3 regions of the Paraglaciecola sp. G1-13 genome follow, and region 3 is predicted to be linked to each of the others. Evidence: predicted binding sites of a transcription regulator. Region 3 holds the regulator's gene; each other region holds the start of a gene.
The links. The regulator LexA, encoded in region 3, represses DNA repair genes until DNA is damaged. The targets are predictions, from matches to a motif close to TACTGTATNNNNATACAGTA.
Positions count from the first base shown of each region.

Region 1: the regulator LexA is predicted to act here: its motif matches at 1,885-1,904, upstream of AC0L6N_RS01660 (DNA topoisomerase III).
Region 2: the regulator LexA is predicted to act here: its motif matches at 2,151-2,170, upstream of AC0L6N_RS21950 (acyl-homoserine-lactone synthase).

Region 1 is NZ_CM147903.1:381,946-386,239, reverse strand. It holds gene AC0L6N_RS01665 (alkaline phosphatase D family protein) at 1-1,680, opposite strand, end outside; gene AC0L6N_RS01660 (DNA topoisomerase III) at 1,928-3,865, shown strand; gene AC0L6N_RS01655 (PEP-CTERM sorting domain-containing protein) at 3,972-4,294, opposite strand, start outside.
Region 2 is NZ_CM147903.1:5,144,525-5,148,818, forward strand. It holds gene AC0L6N_RS21935 (ATP-binding cassette domain-containing protein) at 1-150, opposite strand, end outside; gene AC0L6N_RS21940 (helix-turn-helix transcriptional regulator) at 374-1,120, shown strand; gene AC0L6N_RS21945 (hypothetical protein) at 1,117-2,064, opposite strand; gene AC0L6N_RS21950 (acyl-homoserine-lactone synthase) at 2,293-2,886, shown strand; gene AC0L6N_RS21955 (hypothetical protein) at 3,457-3,663, opposite strand; gene AC0L6N_RS21960 (hypothetical protein) at 3,712-3,927, opposite strand; gene AC0L6N_RS21965 (hypothetical protein) at 3,955-4,170, opposite strand; gene AC0L6N_RS21970 (hypothetical protein) at 4,197-4,294, opposite strand, start outside.
Region 3 is NZ_CM147903.1:4,639,240-4,643,533, reverse strand. It holds gene plsB (glycerol-3-phosphate 1-O-acyltransferase PlsB) at 1-1,739, opposite strand, end outside; gene lexA (transcriptional repressor LexA) at 1,933-2,556, shown strand; gene coxB (cytochrome c oxidase subunit II) at 2,966-4,090, shown strand; gene ctaD (cytochrome c oxidase subunit I) at 4,101-4,294, shown strand, end outside.

The sequences.
Region 1 (4,294 bases), 920 kb from region 3:
CGCACTCTTCCATTGGCGGTCAGCTAATATAGCAAATCCCACATCACCGTAGATCAAGCTGCCATAGTAGCTACTAATACCACTTGGATTGGGCGTTGTATCAAATCCTTGAGGATGGTGTGACGTATTGGTTTTGTGCACAACGTTAATCATAGAAATAGGTTGAATGTATCCCCCTAGAATGCTCGCAGACGGGTCCCGTTCAATGTGTTGCATGGGTGCACCGCCCTCTCCCCATAAATTACCTTGTAGTACATCGTGATCATCCGGTAAACATACCGTCGGACGGTCGCGCATCACCTCTTTAAATGACCAACCAAATTGATAGTACATGCGTAAATAATTCAGTGTTGCGCGCTGCGCTGGCGCCCTAACATAACCAAAACCACCGTGATGTTCGTATAGCTGATCACCAGAGAAAAACACTAAGTCTGGGTTAAGCTTTTGTAGGTTTTCAGCCACTGGAGCATATGGAAATGCGTAGTCGTTTTGGCAGGTCAATGATGCCATACGTAAAGGTCTGTCTTTGGGATTTGCTTGAATGGTCCCTGAGTATATGTCTGGGGTGTGTGAGCCATCTTTGCGTAATTGATTGTATATCACCCGAAACTCTGTGCTTTGGCTCTCGTCCCAGTTGTCATGGGTGAAGGTCGCTAATGATGCAGCTGGATCAATCTGGCTATGCCCTAATGAAATCCACTGACCACGGCGCTTAACTTGAAGCTCTACGCTCTGATTGTCTTTTGCCCCTAGGGGCCCAAGTAAGGCACTGAGTTTGAGCACAAATCCCTTTTCGCTCTGGGAATCGCTCAAGGTATACATAGTCCACAAAATGGGGCCGAAGCGCTGCTCTGGTAAGTATTCGAATGCGCTCCCCGCCATACGCCAGTCACTAAAACGGTAGCGGCTACCATTATGCTCTTTGGCATCAGTTTGAAAATCAGTTGCTGGCAACGCAAAATTACTCACAAGGGCTACATTGCCGAGCACTTCATCTGCTGATACCAGCAATGAATGCCCCACAAGCAAACGTTGATCTTCTGCTAGATGCACCTCCACATTGAGTAACATCGCGCCAACTTGCGGCTTACCCGAAATGATTAAATCCACTGGTTTATCAGCAATATCAATTTTCAGAGGTATTCGCTCGCTGCCAACAATTAAGGTGTTTTTAATCACCCCAATATCATATCCTTCGCGCACAAAACAATTACTGCGGTATTCATTCAGCTCACTGCGCGCGCCTAGGCGCACACCGCCACCACCGTCGTTTTCATTTGGCGCTAGATTTTGTAAGCGTACACGTATTTCAAAGTCACCTTGTTGATGTTTTAACTGATGCGTTAGCGAATGAACACTGCGATTGCCACCAGGGTTAATGCAATGAGCATGACCTTCTTTTACTTGCCAATCTTCCATCGGGTTAGCCCAAAACTCGCCCCCGAGCCAAACACGATCATGGATTTGCTGCCAATTATCCTGCATTTGAGTAACGCGCTCAGCGTCAGCATTTACCGCTGATTTTGCTAGTGTGGTATCCGCTTTTTGATTCTGCAACGAGCGAGCACAGCCTGCACTGGCTGCAAGCACTCCGGCTCCCACCCCTGCTCCTACGAATTTAAGTGCCGCCCGGCGCGACATAATTTCTGGTTGCGTACAGTTATCATTGCTACTTTTCATCTGGGACCACTTTGAAAATTGTTTATTGTTAACATTAATTATACAAAGTAGAAAACAAAAAACCACTACTTTTTTGACTTTTATGAATACGGTTTCCCTCTCACGTGCTCTGTCCCCAAAGGGGATATTCCAACATTGTAAAAGCAAGGTAACATTCAAAAACAAATCGCTCTGGCTACACCCAAGTAAAATTAATTGCTACACTACTGTCTTTACATACAGTCACATTACCTTAAGCGCCATCTCAATGATCCTATATATAGCGGAGAAGCCCAGTTTAGGCCGTGCAATTGCGCAAGGCTTCAGCGGTCAGCAACAAAAGCATGATGGCTATATCACGCTAGGAAATGGCGATTGCGTCACTTGGTGTATAGGTCATTTGCTGGAACAAGCTGAGCCTGATAAATACGACCCTGCTTATGCAAAATGGGCTTTGCAGCACCTGCCTATCGTGCCTCAAGATTGGATATTGGTACCCAAAAAAGGCACCAGCAAACAGTTATCGGTCATAAAACGTTTATTGAAAACAGCATCTCAGGTGGTCAACGCGGGAGATCCAGACCGTGAAGGTCAGCTTTTAGTGGACGAAGTCATCACCTACTGCAAAGTTAAGCGCGATATTATCGATAACGCTGGGCGTTTACTGATCAATGATTTAAACCTAAACGCAGTTAAAAAATCCTTAACTAATATTCGCCCCAATCGTGAATTTACTGGCTTGTCTATTTCTGCCCTTGCACGCTCAAGAGCGGATTGGTTATATGGGCTTAACTTAACCCGTGCTTACACTCTGCTCGGCCAGCGCGGCGGCTACTCAGGTGTGCTGTCGGTCGGCAGAGTACAAACCCCAGTACTGGGCTTAGTGGTCAGGCGGGATGCAGAAATAGCCCAGTTTGAATCGAAACCCTTCTATGAAGTCATGGCGACGCTCGCCACTCAAACCGAGCAACCAGCCCAAACGTTCACAGCAAAATGGCAGCCAAGTGCAGCTTGCGAGCCTTACCAGGATGAAGAAGGTCGCGTGATTGTTAAGAAACTCGCAGAAACCGTGGTCAATAAAACGCGGGGCCAACCGGGTGTCGTTGAGTCTTATACGGTGAAGGATAAACAAAGTCCGCCCCCCCTGCCCTATAACCTGTCGGCGCTGCAAATTGATGCGTCGAAACGCTTTAACTTGTCACCTAAGGCAGTGTTGACTGTGTGCCAGTCTTTGTACGAGCGTCACCAGTTAATCACCTACCCCCGCTCTGATTCGCGTTATTTACCCATGGAGCATTTCAGCGAAGCGACAAAAGTATTAAGCGCCATTAAAGCCAATGCGCCAGAGCAGCAGAGTGCCGTGGATAATGCGAATAGTAAATTAAAATCAAAAGCATGGAACGATAGCAAAGTAGATGCTCACCATGCGATTATTCCCACCTCCCGCAACAAGGCCATATCAAGCTTAAGTGACGATGAGGCGAAAATTTATCAATTGATTGCCACCCAGTACATTATGCAGTTTTATGGCCCCCATAAGTATCAAGAACAAGTAGCCGTGGTGACGATCGCTGGGGGGACCTTTGTAGCTAAAGCAAAAGCCACCACAGATAAAGGCTGGTTGGTATTAACCAAGCAAAACGGCGTAGCGACACCAGAGAACAGCCAAACAAAAAACGAACCTGCATTACCCACCTTGGTGAAAGGCCAAGCGCTCGATTGTGTTGACTCTCAGCTAGTGGAAAAGCAAACCTCGCCCCCTAAACACTTCACCGAAGCGACCTTACTTGCCGCCATGACAGGCATCGCCCGCTATGTACAGGACGCTAACATCAAGAAAATTCTTAAAGACACAGACGGTTTAGGCACAGAGGCAACCAGAGCCTCGATTATTGATTTATTGTTTAAACGACAGTTTATGCAAAAAAGTGGCAAGGAAATACACGCCACACCCACGGGCAAGGCGCTGATATATGCCCTGCCCAGCGAATCAACCCAACCCGATATGACCGCTATATGGGAAGCCAATTTGGATAAAATTTCCCAACGTAAAATGCGTTATCAAGATTTTATGCAACCTCTGACACACACCATTGGTGAGTTAATTAACGCCAGTCAGCGCATCGATACCAGTCAGTTCGCAGGCCTTGCCTCAACCAAACCTGCGTACAAAAAGAAGTGGCGTAAGAAGAAAAAGGCCAGTTAGTATGCTTCTCTATAAAAGCCGCTAGCGCATAGTGACGCTAGCGGTTTCTTATGTTTTGCAGATGCCGCAAAATAGCAATCCGCAAATGTTAATCACAGAATTATGACTATTTACGACGACGTAACGCGATGCCGAATAAACCTAGCGCTAGCAAAGCTAACGAGCCAGGAGCAGGTACGTTGGTTGCGTCAGGAGTTGTGGTTACGTTAGTTGGTGTAATGCCATTGGCAAAAACGGTAGCTGAGCCTTCAACGTCTAATATCCCATACAAATATGAGCGAGGTCCATCGCCGTAGAATTTGAATCCCCCCCAGCTTTGACCATATTCTAATGCACCATCAAAGTAGCTATACCAATTCAACGTATTTTCTCCGTCCTCAAAGAAGTCATCAATATCCCCGTACAAATCTTGAGCGGTATTCACTTCAT
Region 2 (4,294 bases), 510 kb from region 3:
GCCGGCACCGTTCGATCCGACTAATCCAATTATGCCAGGAGTTAACGTTAAGCTTATGTTATTGAGCGCTGTTTGATTTTCGTCGTACGACTTGCTTAATTTTTGTATTTCCAGCTGAACTTGTATTTTTGGAAACCTTGCGTTTGACATATTGCATGACCTCTGTAGGTTACAGAACCCCTATTGTAGGAGCTTATGTGCTACTTCCTACTTGTTACTTTTGACAGGTTTGCAGATTAATAGTGTGATCTTTTGGTAGTTTTACTTACCATTTTTTGCTAGCTTGGTTATTAAATGAACGAGTGCTACATGCTTAATGACGCAAACGCACTCTTCGTGACTAAAATCTAAAAACATTTCCAGCAAGGAAGGGATGATGCAAGTCGAAGAATTCTACGAATTACTAGAAAGTGTAGACGAAAGTAGCTCAATTGATGCTCTAAAGGAAACTTGCGAAAGGTTCTGTCAGCTAATTGATATCCCGTTTTATTTATTGGGCGTCATCGGGCAAACATCCTCATACTCACCGACGATTAGAGTTATTTCGAATTATCCAGAGAAATGGCTCGAGTTTTACTTTAAGGAAAGTGAACAACAAAACGACCCTGTTGTTAAATACATCTTTGAAAAGCAATCTCCTATCCGCTGGGACAAACTCGTTGAGTACCAAGATTTTTCTTCTACTAAAGGTTTGCTCGTTTTCGAAAAAGCAGCGGCATATGGCTTGTACAATGGGCTAAGCATCCCTATTCGATCTACTTCTGAGAATATCGCCGTATTCAGTGTAGCGATAGATGAACGTTCCGATGCGAATAGAGTATTAGATAACGCTCAGATGTTTTGCCACACATTTGCAACGCACTTATTCGAGCGATACGTTCTGCTTGAGATAAGTGCAAGCGACGAAACAGATAGACGGGAGCTAACGAAAAGAGAACTTGAATGCCTGTTTTGGGCTTGTGAAGGTAAAACAGCCTGGGAAATTTCGCAGATAATAAATGTTTCTGAACGAACAGTTTTATTTCACTTAGGTAACTCAAACACCAAGCTAGGCGCTATTAATCGACAGCATGCTGTCGCGCTAGCGATCAAGAAGGGCATTATTAAACCAAATATCTAATTTAGGTATAAACGATGCTCACTGTTAAATTGTTGTTTAGTCATATCAGATTCAGGACGAGCGTTAAACCTTATCCCCTTACTGAAGTGATAGCTGCTGGATATTTTCCAATCGTTATTCAGTAAGTTTATCGGTTGAGTATTTTCGAGTTCGGTCTGGTGTAAGCATAGATAATAAATCATTTCGTCGACGAGGCCACTCACGATCATTTCTTTAGCTAAATCAGTGTGAACAATGATCAGTCCACAGGTCATTTTATGTTCGCACGCGTGTGCTAAAAGTTTCTTCACGTCCAGTAAACTATTGACAGTGTGATGTTGAACAGCTTTGTTAGCATTATTTTTTGTGTTGCTGACATTGAATGGCAAACAACCGGGCTCTTCAGCTACAAACTCCATATTGCTAACCAGCCTTTTTATATAGTTGATCGCTTCTATATCCTCATCAAACGTAGAGAAATCCGCTTTTCTGCCCGACAGATCAGCACACGTGATACAACTTATCCAAGGCCTTTTCTTTTGTTCGTTGGTCTGCATGGTTATAACCGTCCCGAGATCCATCAATGCATTGTTGATAGCAATAACGTTGATATTGTTAGAAAGAAAATTGGTTTTATGATTGTCACTAAACCTAAAATGAGCAGGTATACGCGGATACAGAATGTTGACGATACCTGCGTCGGTGGCACTTTTAACCAGTGCGTTACTATCCTTAATCAAAGCATTTGGAGGCAAGGACAAGTAAAGGTCTGCCCCGGCACCACTTGCCTTTATCTGACTCAGTAGCAGAGCTTCAGATTCCAGCTGAGTGCTTCCTTGAAGCTTTAGTATCTTGCCCTTAAGACAAAATAACCAAGCTGCGCCACAATAATGTGAAATAGACGCTGCTTTATCTATTACTAACGACAAACAGCGAGAACGTAAAGCAAAAATATTGTTGTTCATTGCGGTATCCACTTAACTCCATTTCGATATTTTAGCTGCTTTAAATGTTTATATATCCTGTTAGATCTAACGGTGTTTTATAAAAATACTGTCAGATACTACAGGAGAAAATTATTGGAATTAGGCTAGGGACAATGATTAAAACCCTACTGTAAAATGTGATAGCTGAATTTATTGAATTTCGTTGAATATGCTTAGTTGCAAGTTAACTAAACTAGGTTCAACACAATGAGACAAATAAAAGTAATAGATAAAAACAATAATGAATTTGGACGTAATCCAGAGTTAATTAATGATATGTTCAAATTAAGATCTGAAGTCTTTAAAGGGCGATTAGGTTGGGATGTTGAATCTGATAAAGGCTTGGAAAAAGACTTTTTTGATAACCAGCAGCCAAGTTATATTGCTATGTTGAATGAGAGCGATGATATTGTTGGTGGATGGCGTGCAATACCAACAACAAAAAGTTATATGCTAAAAGATATATTCCCAGATTTATTGAGAGGGGAGTTAGCACCTGAAGAAAAAAATATTTGGGAAATAAGTCGCTTTGCTATTAGTAAAAATAGAACAGGGAAATCTGCTCGAGTCGCAAGCGAAGATACAGCTGCTTTAGTAAGTTCATTTTATTCATTTGCGATTAAAAATGGCATTACAGATTATGTACTGGTAACAACCACCGCCTGTGAGCGAATTCTTCGGTATTTGGGCGTAAATATGCGCAGAATGGGAGATGGTCAGGCGATGCAAATTGGGGTAGAGAAATCTGTCGCCCTATGGGTTAAAGTGGACAACAATTTAAATATCAATCCTATTCATTAACATTATATATTCTATATTATTGGGCGCTCGTCTTTTGTACGTCGCCCGAACATTCATCTTTTTTACTTTCCAACTGTATTCTCATTTCCCCCGTAATAGATATCAAATATTTTAATAAATATAATCTATTGAAATGGTATTTTAGATCATTTCTCAAACTCTCTTATGCCTTATAAAAAGGGATAGGTGAACAGTGTTGCCTGTATCCTGTTAAGCGCTTGTATTGTCATTTTGAACAGGTTAATGCCGTTCCCTAGGCTACTTTAATTAATCTACAGCTGCGCAAGCGAAGCTCGACTTCATGAACATAAGCTACTGTATACAAAAAGGTGACTGAGTTAGCTACGCCTATATCATTGAAGTAACTGTGGTTTTTTAGTAAGTAAGCGTTTACTTTTTCAGCCTTTAGCGAATGATGATAAGTCAGGGTGCTGATATGTGTTTCTAAATTGAAGTGGCACAAAATATTAAAAAATTATCGTTTGCTGATATACATTCGGTGGGGAAAATAAGCGTGATGATGAGTGAAAGACTGCGCCAGGATTCAAATTACCACTGGCGCCGTATATGCTAAGCCAATGTACTTGAACTAATCAAATCAGAAGCTTGTGTAGCAGCATCCATAATTTGCGGATCGATTTTGTCATAGAGTTGATTTAACAAATCGGAGTTTGCAATCGCTGTTATATTTTCTACTTCATCTGTTTTTACAATGAAGTAATAGTTTGTCATTGAATAAAAGTGTACACCGTTTACTGAAAATGCCGAGCCTTTCATAAAGAATCCTTTTTAAATTAAGGGCGGCTTGCACCGCCAGGTCACTTATTAGCTAACAGAAACTTTGCTAGCGATGTCGTTAATGCTATTGGCTGCATGTGTCGCTGCATCAAGTAATGCAGGGTCCACTTTGTCAGCGAGTACGTTCATAAGGTCGGTGTTTACTGCGGCTGTTAAGCTGCCTAGTTCTTGCGCGTCATATACCAGTGCATAGTCAGTGAATGCGATGAAATTTACGCCTTGGGTTGCGAAGTTAAGTTGCATGGTGTTTCTCCTTTTTTTAGTGTGTTATTAGCTAACAGATACGTTGCTAGCGATGTCGTTAATGCTATTGGCTGCATGTGTCGCTGCATCAAGTAATGCAGGGTCCACTTTGTCAGCGAGTACATTCATAAGATCGGTGTTTACTGCGGCAGTTAAGTCACCTAGTTCTTGCGCGTCATATACCAGCGCATAGTCAGTGAATGCGATGAAATTTACGCCTTGGGTTGCGAAGTTAAGTTGCATGGTGTTTCTCCTTTTTTAGTGTGTGATTAGCTAACAGATACGTTGCTAGCGATGTCGTTGATGCTATTGGCTGCATGTGTCGCTGCATCAAGTAATGCAGGGTCCACTTTGTCAGCGAGTACGT
Region 3 (4,294 bases):
TCTACCAATGCTTTGCCATCAAGCTCAGGGATGCTAGATAAGTCACTGTAAGGCGCGGCCTTTAACAAGTCTAGGTAGTCGTCAATGGCGCGTTCGAGTTCATCCTGTGCCATTGCATGTTTCTTAGCGGAAAGTAAGCACATGGCGCACAGTGACATACCGCTGACAGCGGCCGCTTGGTTGATTCGGCCCATAACATCATTGGCTAAGGTATTCACGGCAGGGGTTAACCAGCGCGGTTTTTTATCGGGTTCTAAATTTTGTGCTTCACGCCAATCTGGCACTTCGCTATCAAGAAAGTTGCTTAAATTAATTGGATCACCGAAATTTAAAAATCCGTTTCCGTAGTTTTTCAGCTTACGTACCGCGGAGAACACCTGAAAAAAAGATTCTTTCTTTTTGTCTGTGCCTTTGAGCTCTTTCAAATAGCTTGAGACTTCCATTACGTGCTCGTAGCCAATGTATACAGGTACAATACTGACGGGGCGGTTAATGCCTTTAATCAGTCCCTGAAGGGTCATGGCCAACATACCCGTTTTAGGCGGTAGTAAGCGACCTGTTCGACTTCGGCCTCCTTCAGGATAATACTTCACGGAATAGCCTTTGTTGAAAAGTAGCTCTAAATACTCTCTGAATACCGCGGTATACAGCTTGTTGCCGGCGAAGCTGCGACGTAAGAAGAATGCGCCACATTTTCGTAAAATTCCGCCAATCGGCCAAAAGTTGAGATTGATACCCGCAGCAATATGCGGTGTCACTAAACCTTCGTGATAGATGACATAAGTTAAAAGGAGGTAGTCCATGTGGCTTCTATGGCACGGCACGTAGATAATTTCGTGGCCATTTTGCGCTAACGCCCTGACTTTATCGGCATGTTTTACTTCAATGCCGTTGTACACTTTGTTCCATATTTTTGTGAGTAAGCGGTCGCCAATTCTTACTAACCCTTCGCGATAATCTGCGGCAATTTCATCGACATATTTCTTCGCTTTGGCTTGTATCTGGTGATTTGACTGCTTCTTGCTGCGCGCTTCGTCGCTAACTGCTTGGCGAACAGAGTCTGCGCCCAATACTGCGTTATATAATTCTTGTCGTTCGAGTAACATTGGGCCTATGAGATTTTGGCGGCGACGATGAAAGTGCGTGCCCGCTAAGCGGATAAGCTTGTGGCCTATTTCTTCATCACTGCCTTTTAAATCTGCCATGGTACGAGAGGATACAGCCTTGCTGTAACAAACGAAGTTATCTCTACCTAAAAACAGCACAATAAAAAACTTACGTAACCAGTTTGGAGATACCTGGTTGGCGATAATATCTGACCAGCCGGATAGCTTTCGGCCGGGTGCTCTGCCCCAAAAAATGGAAACCGGGACGATTTGCAAGTCTAACTCTGGGTGCTCTCTGTGGATCTGGAACAGACGAGTAACATCATCTGCAATTTTGGTGATCTTCACTTTTCGAGTAAGCAAAGAACGTGGTTGTTGTAAAAACAAACATGCGGGTAATTCCTTACCACCGATTTGCACCGGCTCGGAGGGCTTAGGCAAGCCTAGGGAATTGGTAGACATTTTTAAAGCAAATTGATCAGTGACCGAGTGTGTGCGCAATAGATAAATAATGGGTTTGGTGGTATCGATCCCAAGTTCGGTCGCTATATCTGTAGGAATGCTATTAACTTTAACCAGCCATTTTAGCGGAACAGATATCATTGTCAGCAGCAGTTTATGCAGCCATGCCATAAGAGTGGTACCTAGATAATGAAAGACCTGTATAGGATACCACGTTATTCGGCTTTTCCACCCCGCGTAATCAGTTTACAGGTCAGAGGTCTTATAGAAAATTACCTTTAATAAACAACAAAGAAGAAAAATTTGAGATTTAGCAACGACTGTATATACTCACAGTTAAACTGTATGAAACAACAGGCTGTGTATGCGTCCACTAACTCCCAGACAAGAAGAAGTCTTGCAACTGATTAAAACCACCATGCTAGAAACAGGCATGCCGCCAACACGTGCAGAAATAGCACGGCACCTTGGTTTTAAATCGGCAAATGCGGCTGAAGAACACCTCAAGGCTCTGGCTCGTAAAGGAGCAATTGAGATCTTGCCCGGCACGTCAAGAGGTATCAGGCTCACTGAGCCTTTAGAAGATCAATTAGAAGACCAAGGTTTGCCGCTTATTGGTCGTGTTGCCGCCGGTGAGCCCATTTTGGCTCAAGAGCATGTTGAAATGCATTACAAAGTTGACCCAAGTTTATTTAAACCCAGCGCTGATTTTTTACTTAGAGTTAGCGGCATGAGTATGAAAGACATTGGTATTTTGGATGGTGATTTACTGGCCGTGCATAAAACAACGGATGTGCATAATGGTCAGGTGGTAGTTGCGCGAGTAGATGAAGATGTAACCGTTAAACGGCTTGAGCGAAAAGGTCGACAAGTCGTACTACATGCTGAAAACGAGGATTTCCAACCTATTAAAGTCGATCTAGCGACGCAGCCTTTTAATATCGAAGGTATCGCTGTTGGTGTTATTCGTAATGCTGACTGGATGTAGTTGAACATTTTTTTAGGCAGTTTGCTGTTACATTATTGATCATTTTCGAGCTTCGCAATGGAGTTCGAAAATATTATTTTATTCCATGAAAACATCCCATCTTACCTACCTCATATTGCCTTTTCGCATATCATTTAATCTATGTGTTTGTTACTGAGTTGTTAACGTAACACACTGATAGACTGATTAAAATTTGGTCGATTGAATATAAAATATACAAAAAAACTGGACTACTCCCCCTATTTTGAGTAATGCTTGTTACACGATTAACAAGTCAGTAACAAAACTTGTCGCGTGCTGAACCTTACAATAATAAATTAGAACGTAGAGTTTGATGGTTATCACCACTATTTTACGCGTTTGACAAGCAGGGGGTCGAGTGAAGAAAATTTCGTTGAGTGTAATGGCAATGTTAGGTGCATTTAATTGCAGCACCGCTTTTGCAGATTCAGTGTCCGACTTAGATCAGTACCAATTAAACATGCGCAAAGGTGTGACTGATATCAGCGCCGAGGTATATGACCTACATATGTTGATGTTCATCATATGTGTGGTTATCGCTGTTGGTGTGTTTGGCGCTATGTTCTACTCCATTTTATTTCATCGTAAATCTCGTGGGGCTAAGCCTGCAAACTTCCACGAGAGTGTTAAAGTTGAAATCGCTTGGACCGTCATCCCTTTTATTATCCTCATTGTAATGGCTATCCCTGCAGCCAAAACGTTGATCGCTATGGAGGATGCCAGTGAACCGGAAGTGACGGTGTTGGTAACAGGGTCACAATGGAAGTGGCACTACAAGTACATGGATAACGACGTCGAATTTTATTCTCGCATGGCAACTCAAGCCGATGAGATTACAGGTAAATTAGACAAGGGTGTTAATTACCTCTTAGAAGTAGACCAACCTTTGGTGATCCCTACCGATAAACGTGTGCGTTTTCTTATTACCTCAGACGATGTTATTCATTCTTGGTGGGTACCAGACTTCGCAATCAAGCAAGACGCTAATCCAGGTTTTATTAATGATGCTTGGGCTAAGGTCAATGAACCGGGTATTTACCGTGGGCAGTGTGCTGAATTATGCGGAAAGGATCACGGGTTCATGCCGGTTGTGGTTATCGCAAAAGAGCCCGCCGAATATGATAAGTGGATAGGCGAGCGTCAAGCCATCCAAGAACAGGCAAAAGCTGAAGAGCAAAGATTACTAGCAATGAACATGAGCAAAGAAGAGCTCATGAGCAATGGTCAAAAAATTTACAATTCTGCATGTGCAGCCTGTCATATGCCTAATGGTGAAGGGTTGCCAGGGGTATTCCCAGCATTAAAAGGGAGTGACATTGCGCTGAACGATATGGCTGCGCATATTGATATCGTGCTTAACGGTAAATCAGGTACCGCAATGGCCGCCTTCGCTAAACAGTTAACAATGTCAGAACTTGCCGCAGTGATTACCTATGAGCGAAATGCGTGGGGTAACGATACGGGTGATCTAGTTCAGGCGAAAGACATTAACGCTGCATTAAACGGGCAGTAGGGAGACGATCATGAGCACAGTAACCGACACGATCCATCACGAAAACGATCATCACGAGCATCATGCGCCTCCTTCTGGTATTAAGCGCTGGTTGTACACGACAAACCACAAAGACATAGGCACGCTGTACCTTTGGTTCGCATTTATCATGTTCTTAACCGGCGGCGCGATGGCGATGGTCATTCGGGCGGAATTGTTTCAGCC